2 linked regions of the Zobellia alginiliquefaciens genome follow. The protein of the gene in region 2 interacts with the protein of the main gene of each other region in a pairwise test. Links are inferred from orthologs where the notes say so. Each region holds a gene or a part of one and is shown on either strand. Other genes may lie near its edges.

Region 1 (3,925 bases), 2.5 Mb from region 2 along the record:
CCAGTTCGATTAAACTGTTTTTGGATCCAATTGAACACTAGGACTCATAGTGCTAGACATGAAAATACTTTTCATATACACACCCTTTGCAGCAGCAGGCTTCATTTTCACTAGAGTGTCCAACAACTCTCTAGCATTTTCCTCCAATTTCTCAGCAGAGAAAGAAGCTTTCCCCACAGCAGCATGAACGATTCCCGTCTTATCTACCTTAAAGTCGATTTTACCAGCTTTTACATCAGTCACCGCTTTAGCGACATCCATAGTAACTGTTCCTGTTTTTGGATTAGGCATAAGACCTCTTGGTCCTAAAACTCGGCCCAAAGGCCCTAATTTACCCATTACGCTTGGCATAGTGATGATAACATCAACATCTGTCCAACCGCCTTTAATTTTATCCAAATACTCATCCAATCCTACAAAATCAGCACCGGCCTCAGTAGCCTCTGCTTCTTTATCTGGTGTTACCAAGGCCAAAACCTTAACATCTTTACCTGTACCATGAGGAAGCGTTACAACCCCACGTACCATTTGGTTTGCTTTTCTTGGATCTACACCCAAACGCACCGCCAAATCTACAGATGCATCAAATTTTGCATTGGTAATCTCTTTTACCAAAGCAGCACCTTCGCCAACAGAATAAAGTTTATCTTTATCTATCTTAGCGTGCGCGTCTTTTTGTTTCTTAGTTAATTTTGCCATTTCAAATTGCTTTTAAGATTTTAGAAAGGTCGCTTACCCGCAACTTTAAGACCCATAGACCTTGCCGTACCAGCAATCATGCTCATCGCAGATTCTACTGTAAACGCATTAAGGTCTACCATTTTGTCCTCGGCAATTGTTTTAACTTGATCCCAAGTAACATTACCAGATTTTACACGGTTAGGCTCGCCTGATCCTTTTTTAATCTTAGCCGCTTCCAATAGCTGAACTGCCGCTGGTGGTGTCTTAACGATAAAGTCAAATGACTTATCCTTATATACGGTGATAACAACAGGTAAAACCTTACCTTGTTTGTCCTGCGTACGAGCATTGAACTGCTTACAGAACTCCATGATGTTAACACCGGCAGCACCTAAGGCGGGTCCAACCGGTGGCGACGGATTCGCTGCACCTCCCCTAACTTGTAGTTTAACTACTTTACCTATTTCTTTTGCCATTGTTTAAAATTAAATTTCAGCTGTATCAATTTGGAAGCAACACAACTTTAAATATGTAACACTTAACTTATACTTTCTCTACTTGCATATAACTAAGTTCCAATGGTGTTTTTCTTCCGAAAATCTTAACCATCACCTCTAGCTTACGCTTCTCTTCGTTGATTTTCTCAACCGTACCATTAAAACCATTAAACGGACCATCAATAACCTTAACCGTTTCACCATGAGTGAAAGGAATTGCTACAGCATCCGTATTAACAGCCAACTCATCTACCTTACCTAACATTCTATTCACTTCGGTCTTTCTCAACGGAACAGGATCCCCTCCTTTTGTCTCGCCTAAAAAACCGATTACATTCGTAATTGAACGTATTATGTGAATCATTTCACCGCCAAGGTTGGCTTTTATCATTATATAACCAGGAAAATAAACCCTTTCCTTGTTAATTTTTTTTCCGTTACGAATCTGAATCACTTTTTCCGTAGGAACCAAAACATCTTCTAAATAATCAGAAAAACCATGGCGCTCTACTTCACTTTCAATATAGCCTTTGATTTTATTCTCTTGCCCACTGACAGCTCTCACTACATACCATTTCTTTTCCAATACTTCTGACATAGCGATAAACTAGTTTAAGATGTTATCGAAATACAACCGAACCAATTTGCTGAATGCACTGTCCACACCCCAAGTCGCCAAAGCGAACAATATAGAAAACACCGCAACCACAACCATAAGATTAGATGATTCGGCCCTTGTAGGCAAAGTAACATTGTTACGAAGCTCTTCTATAGATTCTTTTATATACGTTAACATAATGATTCTTACTTAAATTCGCACGGGAGGAGAGACTCGAACTCCCGACACCTGGTTTTGGAGACCAGTGCTCTACCAACTGAGCTACACCCGTTTATAATTGCATTTAAAGGTGCCCTACTAAAGCAGAACACCCTTAATTACATTATTTCCTATATAATAAATTAATCTATAATCTTAGTAACCTGACCGGCACCAACAGTTCTACCACCTTCACGGATAGCAAAACGTAGACCTATACTTAATGCGATAGGCTGAATAAGATCAACTGTAATAGTAAGGTTATCACCTGGCATTACCATCTCAACTCCAGAAGGAAGAGAAATGTTACCAGTTACATCTGTAGTTCTAACGTAGAACTGAGGACGATAGTTATTATGGAATGGCGTGTGACGACCACCTTCTTCTTTCTTAAGAACGTAAACCTCAGCTTCAAATTTAGCGTGTGGAGTTACAGAACCTGGCTTACAGATTACCATACCTCTGCTGATTTGTGCTTTTTCAATACCTCTCAACAAGATACCAACGTTATCACCAGCTTCACCTCTATCCAAAATCTTACGGAACATTTCAACACCAGTAATAGTAGAAGTCAATTTCTCAGCTCCCATACCGATAATCTCAACAGGATCACCCGTGTTAGCAACACCAGTTTCAATACGACCAGTTGCAACAGTACCACGACCAGTAATAGTAAACACATCTTCAACAGGCATTAAGAAATCCTTCTCAACATCCCTCTTAGGAAGCTCGATCCAATCATCAACAGCAGCCATCAACTCCATTACAGTGTCAACCCATTTTTGCTCACCGTTCAAGGCACCAAGTGCAGAACCAGAAATTACAGGTCCGTTATCACCATCATACTCATAGAAAGAAAGCAATTCTCTTACTTCCATCTCAACAAGCTCTAAAAGCTCCTCATCATCAACCATGTCAACTTTGTTCAAGAAAACAACGATTCTTGGAATACCAACCTGACGACCTAAAAGGATGTGCTCACGAGTTTGTGGCATAGGACCATCAGTAGCAGCAACAACAAGAATAGCACCGTCCATCTGAGCAGCACCAGTAACCATGTTCTTTACGTAATCCGCGTGACCAGGACAGTCAACGTGAGCGTAGTGACGATTAGCTGTTTGATACTCAACGTGAGAAGTGTTAATAGTAATACCTCTCTCTTTTTCCTCAGGAGCGTTGTCAATAGAGTCAAAGCTTCTAAGCTCAGACAAACCTGCGTTCGCCAATACCGTAGTAATAGCAGCAGTCAATGTTGTTTTACCGTGATCTACGTGTCCAATAGTACCTATATTCAAGTGCGGTTTGGAACGATCAAAAGTTTCCTTTGCCATTTTTAATGAATTTTAATCTTAGTTATATATTAGTGTACAAATAATGCCTTAATTGAGCCAACGACGGGAATTGAACCCGTGACCTCTTCCTTACCAAGGAAACGCTCTACCCCTGAGCTACGTCGGCTTATTAGGTTCAAGGTTCAAGGTTCAACGTTGCAGATTCAAAACCACACACATTACCTTGGCTTATTAGAGCGGGAGACCGGGTTCGAACCGGCGACATTCAGCTTGGAAGGCTGACGCTCTACCAACTGAGCTACTCCCGCAATTATAAAAATTCAACATTTCAACACCCAAAAAAAATTGGGCTTTTAAAAAAAGTGGGGAGAGCAGGATTCGAACCTGCGAAGACGTAGTCAGCAGATTTACAGTCTGCCCTCGTTGGCCGCTTGAGTATCTCCCCAAACCAATTTTTTAAAGAACTTTTAGAGCCGATGGAGGGACTCGAACCCACGACCTGCTGATTACAAATCAGCTGCTCTAGCCAGCTGAGCTACATCGGCTTTTCTACATCGTTTCCGGCATAAAAAAGTCCGCTATTTCTAACGGACTGCAAATGTATACGTTTTTTTGTTTATTCAAAACAAAATTTGAAA
Region 2 (8,328 bases):
CCTGGTAACAGGGGTTCGATTCCCCTACGGACTACAAAAGGTTCGAAAGGAATTTTTTAAAAAATTATAACAAGTTAGAAGAAGATGGCAAATCACAAGTCAGCATTAAAAAGAATCAGAAGAAACGAAGCGGTACGTCTTCGTAACAGATATCAGCACAAAACTACACGTAACGCTATAAAGAAATTGCGTAGTGAAGAAAATAAGAAGGATGCTGAAGCTTTATTGCCTAGCATTGTTAGTATGATCGATAGATTGGCTAAACGAAATATTATTCATAATAACAAAGCAGCAAACTTAAAGAGTAAATTAGCAAAGCACGTAGCTGCATTGTAAGATTTATAAAATCTATAAAAAGCCCTGATGTAACTGTACATCAGGGCTTTTTTTTATGCCTAATGGTTAACAAACTAGCCTTGTTCGGGTAGCCTCTGTTTCATTCTTAGAAAACCAATGGTAAAACATACATAGCAAACTATAATTAGGGCTATATGTAATGGTCGCAGTATGGAGTTCTCTAGTGCTGCAGGTATGTTGAAGTAGTGTCTGAAAACTTTTATGGGAATATAGCCAATATAGAATATCAGTAGGCCAGAAGCGAGCCAAAAAAGTAGGCATTTGCTCCATTTGTTTTTTTGCTTCTTAGGGAGTTCTTTTAGATACGAGTAAATGGACCCTAATAAAACAATTCCCCCAAAAACGTAGGTGCCTATCTGCGACGAGCGAGAAAAGCTTTGAAAAAGTGGATTTGCAAGAGCTACTACTACAAAAACCATCATCCCATGTTTAATGTTTTTTTTGATTTTAGAATCTTTTATGTAATACATAAAGATGTAGATGAAATATAAGTAGAATATAATATTGTAAATGTTGTAGATAGCTATATTATATTTAGTGTAAGTGCTGTTTTTAAACAAGCTGATGTTGTAGTTTGAGAAAATTAGGTACCCAAGAAGCTCATTTAAAAAAGTGTATAAGAAGATAATGGGTAGGTACTGTAACTTGGTGTCAAAATATTTAGGGTATTTATACAGAGATACTAGCAGGGTTATTCCATAGAATGGCATAAATAGATTATCTAATAACTGTTCTAGCATATGGCAATATAGTGTAATTTGATATTGACCTAAGGTTATTAGTTGAATTGATGAACTTTATAAGAGATTTTCACCCTGTGGAGTGACGAAATTATAAATTATATTGGAAAAGTGTATTTGAAATTAAGCTATCAATAAAGAATTGTGTAAGTCTAATGAAAACATAACTTTATTTGGGTAATCTTCTTTTCATTCTTAGAAAACCGATAATAAAGCATAGGTAGTTTACCACGATTAAGGTGAAATGAATTCGTTTGATTAGTATTGAGGGTGTGGTATCGTTAATTAGATGTATGTGTCTTATGATTTTAAGAGGAAGGTATCCGATGTAAAAAACCGATAAGCCAATACTTAGCCAGAATAGAAGATTTTCCTTGGCTATGAAAATTTTGTTGATTTTGTAAAACTTATTTAAATACGAAAAACAACAGTACACAAGGATGATTCCTCCCATGATATAAGAATACACTTGTGGTAATTTGCTAAAGCTATCAATAAAAGCATTTATCAAACAGATGAACAAAAAGAAAATTGCGCCATACTGTATATTTTGTTTTTGTTTTGAATCTTCAATATAGAATCTAAAAACATAAAAAAAATATAGGTAGAAAACCACCATATAGATGTTATATATTAGCCAGTTGTAATTTTGATAGGTCTTTGCCGAGATTAAGCTAAACTCCTCGTAATTATTAATTAAATACCCTAAAAATTCATTTAGTAAAGTGTAAATGAAGATGATAGGTAGATATTTAAGTTTTGATTCAAAATACTTTGGGTACTTAAATAAAGCTAATCCCAACGTAATGGCATACATTGGGATTAGTGCATTCTTTAAAAAAAAATCAAGATCTGCCAAAAGGGTGATTTTTAACCTAAATTTTCTATTTTATGGATTGGAATGTCCTTCATTCTTAGTTGTGCTTTTTGCTGCAAAGAATGGTGCGCTTGGTGCGGATAAAAATCCAGGTAAAAATGAAGCTTCATTTTTTGTGTTTGGCGTCATTTGATTTGCTCCATCTCCTTTTCTTTTGTTAAAGTTGTTGTCTAAAAGAACAACTCTGTCCTTCCCTTCTTTTGCGTCATCAATGTAAAATATATGGTCTGCGCCGTCTCGGTTCACGGTAGGGGACATCATAACGGTATTCTGTCTTGGGTGTTTTACCGGTTTGCCGTCTTCAAATTTCTTTTCGTTGGCGTAGTTACCAAAATAAAATCGTAAGGTAGTGAGTTTCTCGTCTGATAGCTCAGCTTCTTTTTCAATATAGGCCAAGTATTTTTTCAGGTCTTCATATTCATAAGAGACATAGCGTGCTACTTTAAATTTTCTTGAATTGGCAGTGTCTTCATTGCTGCTTTCGGTACTTTGGTTTTTTTTATCGTATTGCTGTTTAGGGTCTTTGTTTTCATTGTCTATAGCATCTTCATAATCTTGAATAAGGTCTACGCGTCTATCTTTATAGTTAGCGTAAAGTTTATGGGCTTTATCCGGCATGATAATGCCATTACTGTAGGCTGTGTCCGCGACAGTTTCAGATGGGCATTCTGGGCAAGGTGTGTTCTTTTTTTCAACACAACTGGAAATACATAATAAAAGGATAAATGTGGCGCAGGTAAGCGCTAATTTCAACGAATTTTTCATGACATAAAGTTTTTAAGTTCTACTTGTTATACATGCAAAATTCGGGGGAAGTAATTAATTTTTGCGCTATAAAGATATCCGAAAAATTGGATAATTAGAATGTGATCTATAGAATTCCGTAATCTTTTGCCAACTATAAGTCTAAAAAAGTGGTATTATTAGCTATTTTTTTGAAGAAAAAGTAGGTGAATCTAAACCATAAAAAATCCCGAATTCCGTGTAATAAGGAATTCGGGATTTTAAAGTTTGATATTTTTAGTCTATCAAGTCGATATTATTGATTCATGGTGAGCAAGAACTCTTCGTTGTTCTTGGTCTGTTTAAAACGTTGCTCAATAAACTCCATTGCTTCTATTGGGTTCATATCCGCAAGGTACTTGCGCATGATCCACATACGCTGTATGGTTTCCTTGTCCAATAATAAATCGTCTCTACGAGTACTGGAAGAAGTAAGGTCAATAGCAGGGAATATTCTTCTGTTGGATATTTTGCGATCCAATTGAAGTTCCATATTACCTGTTCCTTTAAATTCTTCAAAGATAACTTCGTCCATTTTAGAACCGGTTTCTGTAAGGGCCGTTGCAATTATAGAAAGCGATCCTCCGCCTTCTATATTACGGGCCGCTCCAAAGAACCGTTTTGGTTTGTTCAATGCGTTGGCGTCTACACCACCGCTCAATACCTTACCAGAAGCAGGTTGTACGGTGTTGTATGCTCTTGCTAAACGTGTAATGGAGTCCAATAGGATCACTACATCATGGCCACATTCAACCAAACGTTTTGCTTTTTCTAAAACTATATTGGCTACACGAACGTGCTCAGAAGGCTCTTTGTCAAAAGTAGAAGCAATTACTTCACCTTGAACATTACGTTGCATATCCGTTACCTCTTCAGGACGTTCATCTATTAAAAGTATAATTTGATACACTTCAGGGTGATTGGCCGCAATACCATTTGCGATATCCTTCAACAGCATGGTCTTACCTGTTTTAGGTTGCGAAACGATCATACCTCTTTGTCCTTTACCGATAGGGGAGAACAAGTCTATAATTCTAGTGGATATATTGCTTTGTCTCTCTGCTAATTTAAATCTTTCCTGAGGGAAAAGTGGAGTTAAATGTTCAAAAGAAACACGGTCTCTCACCACTTGAGGGTCAATTCCGTTTATTTTGTTCACCTTGATTAAAGGAAAATATTTTTCACCTTCTTTAGGAGGTCTTACATTTCCTAATACGGTATCTCCGGTTTTTAAGCCAAACAATCTAATCTGCGACTGAGATACATAAATATCATCAGGGGAAGAAAGGTAGTTATAGTCAGAAGAGCGTAAGAATCCGTAACCATCCTGCATGATGTCAAGAACCCCTTCACTTTCAATAATACTGTCAAACTCAAATTCTGGTTCTTTGTAACGGTTTTTTAAGTCTTTATCAAAGTTACTCTTATCGTAATTAGAGGATTTTTGGTGACGTTGATTTTTAGTGTTACCGTTGGAGGAATTTTGGTTTTTGTGCTGTTGGTTGCTTTTAGGCTCTCTCTTTACCGGTCTAGGACGTGGTTTTTTTGTTTCAGACGGAGCTGGTGCAGCCTGCTCTGTTTTTTCTGTTTTTTCTGGAGAAGCAGTTTTAACTTCTGCTTTTTTAGCCTCGGCCGCGGGTGCCGTTCTTGGCTTTCGAGCCCTAGGTTTTGGTTTTGGCTTGGGCTTTGGTTTTTCCTCTGTTTTTGGTGCAGTAACTTCTGCTACAACTTTCGGATTGGCTGCCTGTACATCTAAGATTTGATAAACAAGGTCCAGTTTTTTTAGGGTTTTGAACTTTGGCACATTAAGGCCTTTGGCAATTTCCTGCAATTCAGGCAGTTTTTTTGCTTTTAAATCTGAAATTTCAAACATTAAGTATGATATAAATTATACGTTCTAGTATTGGTAAGAAGTGAATTGTTATCCGAGTATTACTAGGGAAAGATTTCCCAAAAGGTAAGTGTAATAACTAATAATCTCACAATATTACGAATTATTTTGCTTGTGACACTGTTTTTTTTCAAAAAGACGTGTATTTTTGTGGAGCAAAACGGCATTTATAGAATGATTCAAAGAATACAGACTGTTTATTTATTGATAGTTATCCTTATTACCGGAATACTGCCTTTTTGGGTAAACCTGTGGTCAGATGCGGAAGGAAATGAAATTTTTGCAAAAAATGACGTTTTTATATCAGGTGCATTTTATGTTTCGGCATTGCTTGCACTTGTAGCTATAGTATTATTTAAAAATAGAAAAAATCAATTTGTGGTAAACAGATTGAATATGATATTGAATCTTTTTTTACTAGGATTTTTCGTTTACCGTTCGCTAAACTTATCCGGAGAGATTTTGGTCTCGGAGAAGGGTATTGGGATGCTCATTCCTATTATTTCTATCGTTTTCTTGGTTCTTGCAAATAGGGCCATTAAGAAGGATGAGGATCTTGTGAAATCTGTTGATCGTTTGCGATAAGCCTAACATCTTAGTAGTATTAGTGCGTAAAACCCGGAGTAGTTACCGGGTTTTTTTTATGCTTTTTTTCTAGGAAAATCTGCCACTTTCTTTGGGAATATCACAAAAGTATCCCAAGATGCTTAATTGTTGTGATAGACTTTTCATACTTTCTTGAATTCTTCGTGATACCGCCGCTCTATGTTTGTCTCAAGAAACAGAGGGGGTATTGATAGTCAGTATTACATCTGTTTCATAATGATAAACAATTAAATTTTACGATTATGAAAAACAGAAAATTTTCTTTTGCACTAGTAGCTTTTGCCATGACAGCGTTAGTAGTAAGTTGTTCAGATGACGATGTGGAAACTGTAACCGTTACCGAAACGGTTACTGAAACTGAAACCGTTGAAGTAGATTCATCCATGCCGGTTGGTGATTTTACCGTAGCTAGTAGCGGAAATTTAACTGCTGAAAGTGGTACGCCTACAGAAGGGCTTGTGGAATTAGGAAAAGATACGAACGATACGGATTTTGTTCATTTTGCAGATGATTTTATGACGGAACTAGGTACGGGTACAGTTGGTATATTTTTGTCTACTTCAGAAACTTTTACTGCTGATCCGGCAAATGGAAACCCTGATTTAATGCTGATTGGTAATGTGCAGGGCAATGGTGAGATGTACATTAAACTAGATGCAACGCCAGAAGCCAAATACTCGCATATCATCTTATGGTGTGCTACTGCCAATATTCCTTTCGGAAATGCAGAGTTACAGTAAATAAAATTTTATGGCCTTTGGGAATAGAGACGCATAATTCTGTTTTTCTATGTCTCCCAAAGGCTTTTTTTCTTTTTAGGCCTTCGGTTTGCTACTGGATGACACCTATCAATAAAGTAACAGAATTATGAAAACAAATAAATATATCATACTCGTAATATGCGGTTTTTGTGCATATTTTTCACAAGCACAAAGTGGATGGACACGAGAAGCAAAAGGATTTTATGTGCAAGCCACGGCATCATATTTTTCCTCTAATGATTACTACACTACGGAAGGTAGATTGGCAGACCAAGGTAGTACCTTTAATAGTGGCGGATTGTTGTTATACGGAGAATATGGTATCACAGACCGATTTACGGCTTTAGTGGACGTTCCTATTGTGCGGTTGAATAGTTTTAGTACTACCGAAACGGTTGCTGGAGTAGGAAATATTCAATTGGCCGTAAAATATAAGCTGCTAAAGAACTTTCCACTGTCCTTGCAAGTGGCTCTGGATATTCCAAGTAATAATGGAGAAAATTTTGCTCAGTCTACTACCCCGGATGACTTTGGTCAATTCAATGAAATTAATCTCCCGTTGTCAGATGGTGAGTTTAATGTGTGGACCACCTTAACGGCTTCCCATGGTTTTGCAAACGGAAAGACATATGCCTCTGCATTTACCAGTGTGAATTTTAGAACGGAATCTTTTAGCAACCAACTTCAGGTAGGTGCAGAGGTGGGGCACTTGTTCTTTGATAAGCTATATTTAATAGGTAAATTGAAAATTCAGGAAAAATTATCTTCAGAAACCAACAATCAAAGTGGTTCTTTCCTGTATGGCGAAGGCACGACTTTTACCAATTTTGGAATTACATCTATGTATAAGCTAACGGACCATTTAAATTTGGTAGCCAATTATTCTGATTATTCAGGTTTTTTAGTGGAGCGCAAAAATATATACGACGGAGGTACCTTCTCTTTGGGAGTTTCGTTAGAATATTGATAGAGAAAAATGAGGGCGGCCAATAGAATTGCTGCCCTATATTTTTATCTTTTTCCAAGTTCTACAACTTCTAAATCTTTTATTTCCTTTCCGTCTATAACAAAACGAAGCATGGTCCTTACCTGATGAAAACCGTGTTTGCCACAAGCGCCAGGGTTCATATGTAGCACGCCCAATTTTTTATCCATCATAACTTTAAGGATATGGGAATGTCCGGATATAAATAATTTAGGCGGATTCGCTCTGATAATATCTCGGGTTCTAACATTGTATTTAGGGGGGTAGCCACCAATGTGGGTCATAAAAACTTCAACACCTTCACAGAAAAAACGGTCGTTTAGGGGGAATTCTTTTTGAATCACATGGTCATCAATATTTCCATACACAGCTCTTAAAGGTTTTATTTTTTGAAGTGTATCGGTTATTTCCAAAGAGCCAATATCACCCGCATGCCATATTTCATCCGCTTGACGGGCATACTTTAAAATAGTGTCGTCTATGTGTGAATGGGTATCGGAAAGTAATAGGATTTTGGTCATCTAATTGGGAAGAAATTATGTTGTGAGATTTAACCTTATCAATAATTTTTAAGGCCTTGTTCTGTCTACTTAAAGAGAAGTATCTTTGAGCTTCACAAAATTAAAGGTTTCAGTTGAGATATTTCGTTGAATTTTCATACTTAGGTAAAGACTATCATGGTTGGCAGAACCAACCTAACGCCATTACTGTGCAGGAAGTTCTAGAAAAAGCTTTTTCCACTTTGTTGCGTATGCCGGTAGCATTAACGGGAGCGGGAAGGACGGATGCAGGTGTTCATGCCAAGCAAATGTTCGCCCATTTTAACGTTGATGAAATTCAAGATTTAGAGCAGTTAGTATATAGATTGAATTCCCTATTGCCAGAAGCCATTGCGGTGCATGATGTTTTTCTGGTAAACTCTGATGCCCATGCACGGTTTGATGCGGAAGAACGTACTTATGAATATTGGGTGTTGCAATATAAGAACCCGTTTTTAGGTGATTTTGCACATTACATAAAACACACATTGAATGTTGAGGCAATGAACGAAGCTGCACGTTTACTTCTTCAGTATAATGATTTTGAATGTTTTTCAAAAACGCATACAGATGTAAAGACGTATTTATGCGATGTGAAAAAGGCGGTTTGGGAGTTAAAAGAAGATAAACTTGTCTTTACCATAACTGCAGACCGGTTCCTAAGAAATATGGTGCGTGCCGTGGTAGGTACTTTGCTAGATGTAGGCACAGGCAAAATAAAAGTGGACGATGTTAAATCAATCATAAATAGCAAGAACAGAAGTAATGCAGGGCCATCGGTACCGGCAA

The links. Proteins that work in one complex are often made in the same cells at the same time.
Region 1: the proteins of rho (region 2) and nusG interact in binary tests that used the Escherichia coli proteins (3 or more experiments, as listed by UniProt). The link is inferred for Zobellia alginiliquefaciens from one-to-one orthologs.

What each region holds. Positions count from the first base shown.
Region 1 is NZ_CP119758.1:3,286,311-3,290,235, reverse strand. Bases 1-2,703 are described here. They hold nusG (transcription termination/antitermination protein NusG), read right to left. Parts: upstream 1,777-2,703; coding sequence 1,225-1,776; downstream 1-1,224. Other genes in these bases: tuf (elongation factor Tu), read right to left, coding at 2,139-2,703; secE (preprotein translocase subunit SecE), read right to left, coding at 1,786-1,974; rplK (50S ribosomal protein L11), read right to left, coding at 720-1,157; rplA (50S ribosomal protein L1), read right to left, coding at 10-699. Outside these bases: more of tuf, read right to left, coding at 2,704-3,326. UniProt on the Escherichia coli protein: Part of the processive rRNA transcription and antitermination complex (rrnTAC). The complex forms an RNA-chaperone ring around the RNA exit tunnel of RNA polymerase (RNAP).
Region 2 is NZ_CP119758.1:749,758-758,085, reverse strand. Bases 2,323-5,247 are described here. They hold rho (transcription termination factor Rho), read right to left. Parts: upstream 4,631-5,247; coding sequence 3,014-4,630; downstream 2,323-3,013. Other genes in these bases: P0077_RS03185 (DUF4293 domain-containing protein), read left to right, coding at 4,823-5,233; P0077_RS03195 (hypothetical protein), read right to left, coding at 2,323-2,739. In the rest of the region: rpsT (30S ribosomal protein S20), read left to right, coding at 85-336; more of P0077_RS03195, read right to left, coding at 1,987-2,322; P0077_RS03180 (hypothetical protein), read left to right, coding at 5,497-5,994; P0077_RS03175 (hypothetical protein), read left to right, coding at 6,122-6,982; P0077_RS03170 (metallophosphoesterase family protein), read right to left, coding at 7,027-7,521; tRNA pseudouridine(38-40) synthase TruA, read left to right, coding at 7,635-8,328. UniProt on the Escherichia coli protein: Facilitates transcription termination by a mechanism that involves Rho binding to the nascent RNA, activation of Rho's RNA-dependent ATPase activity, and release of the mRNA from the DNA template.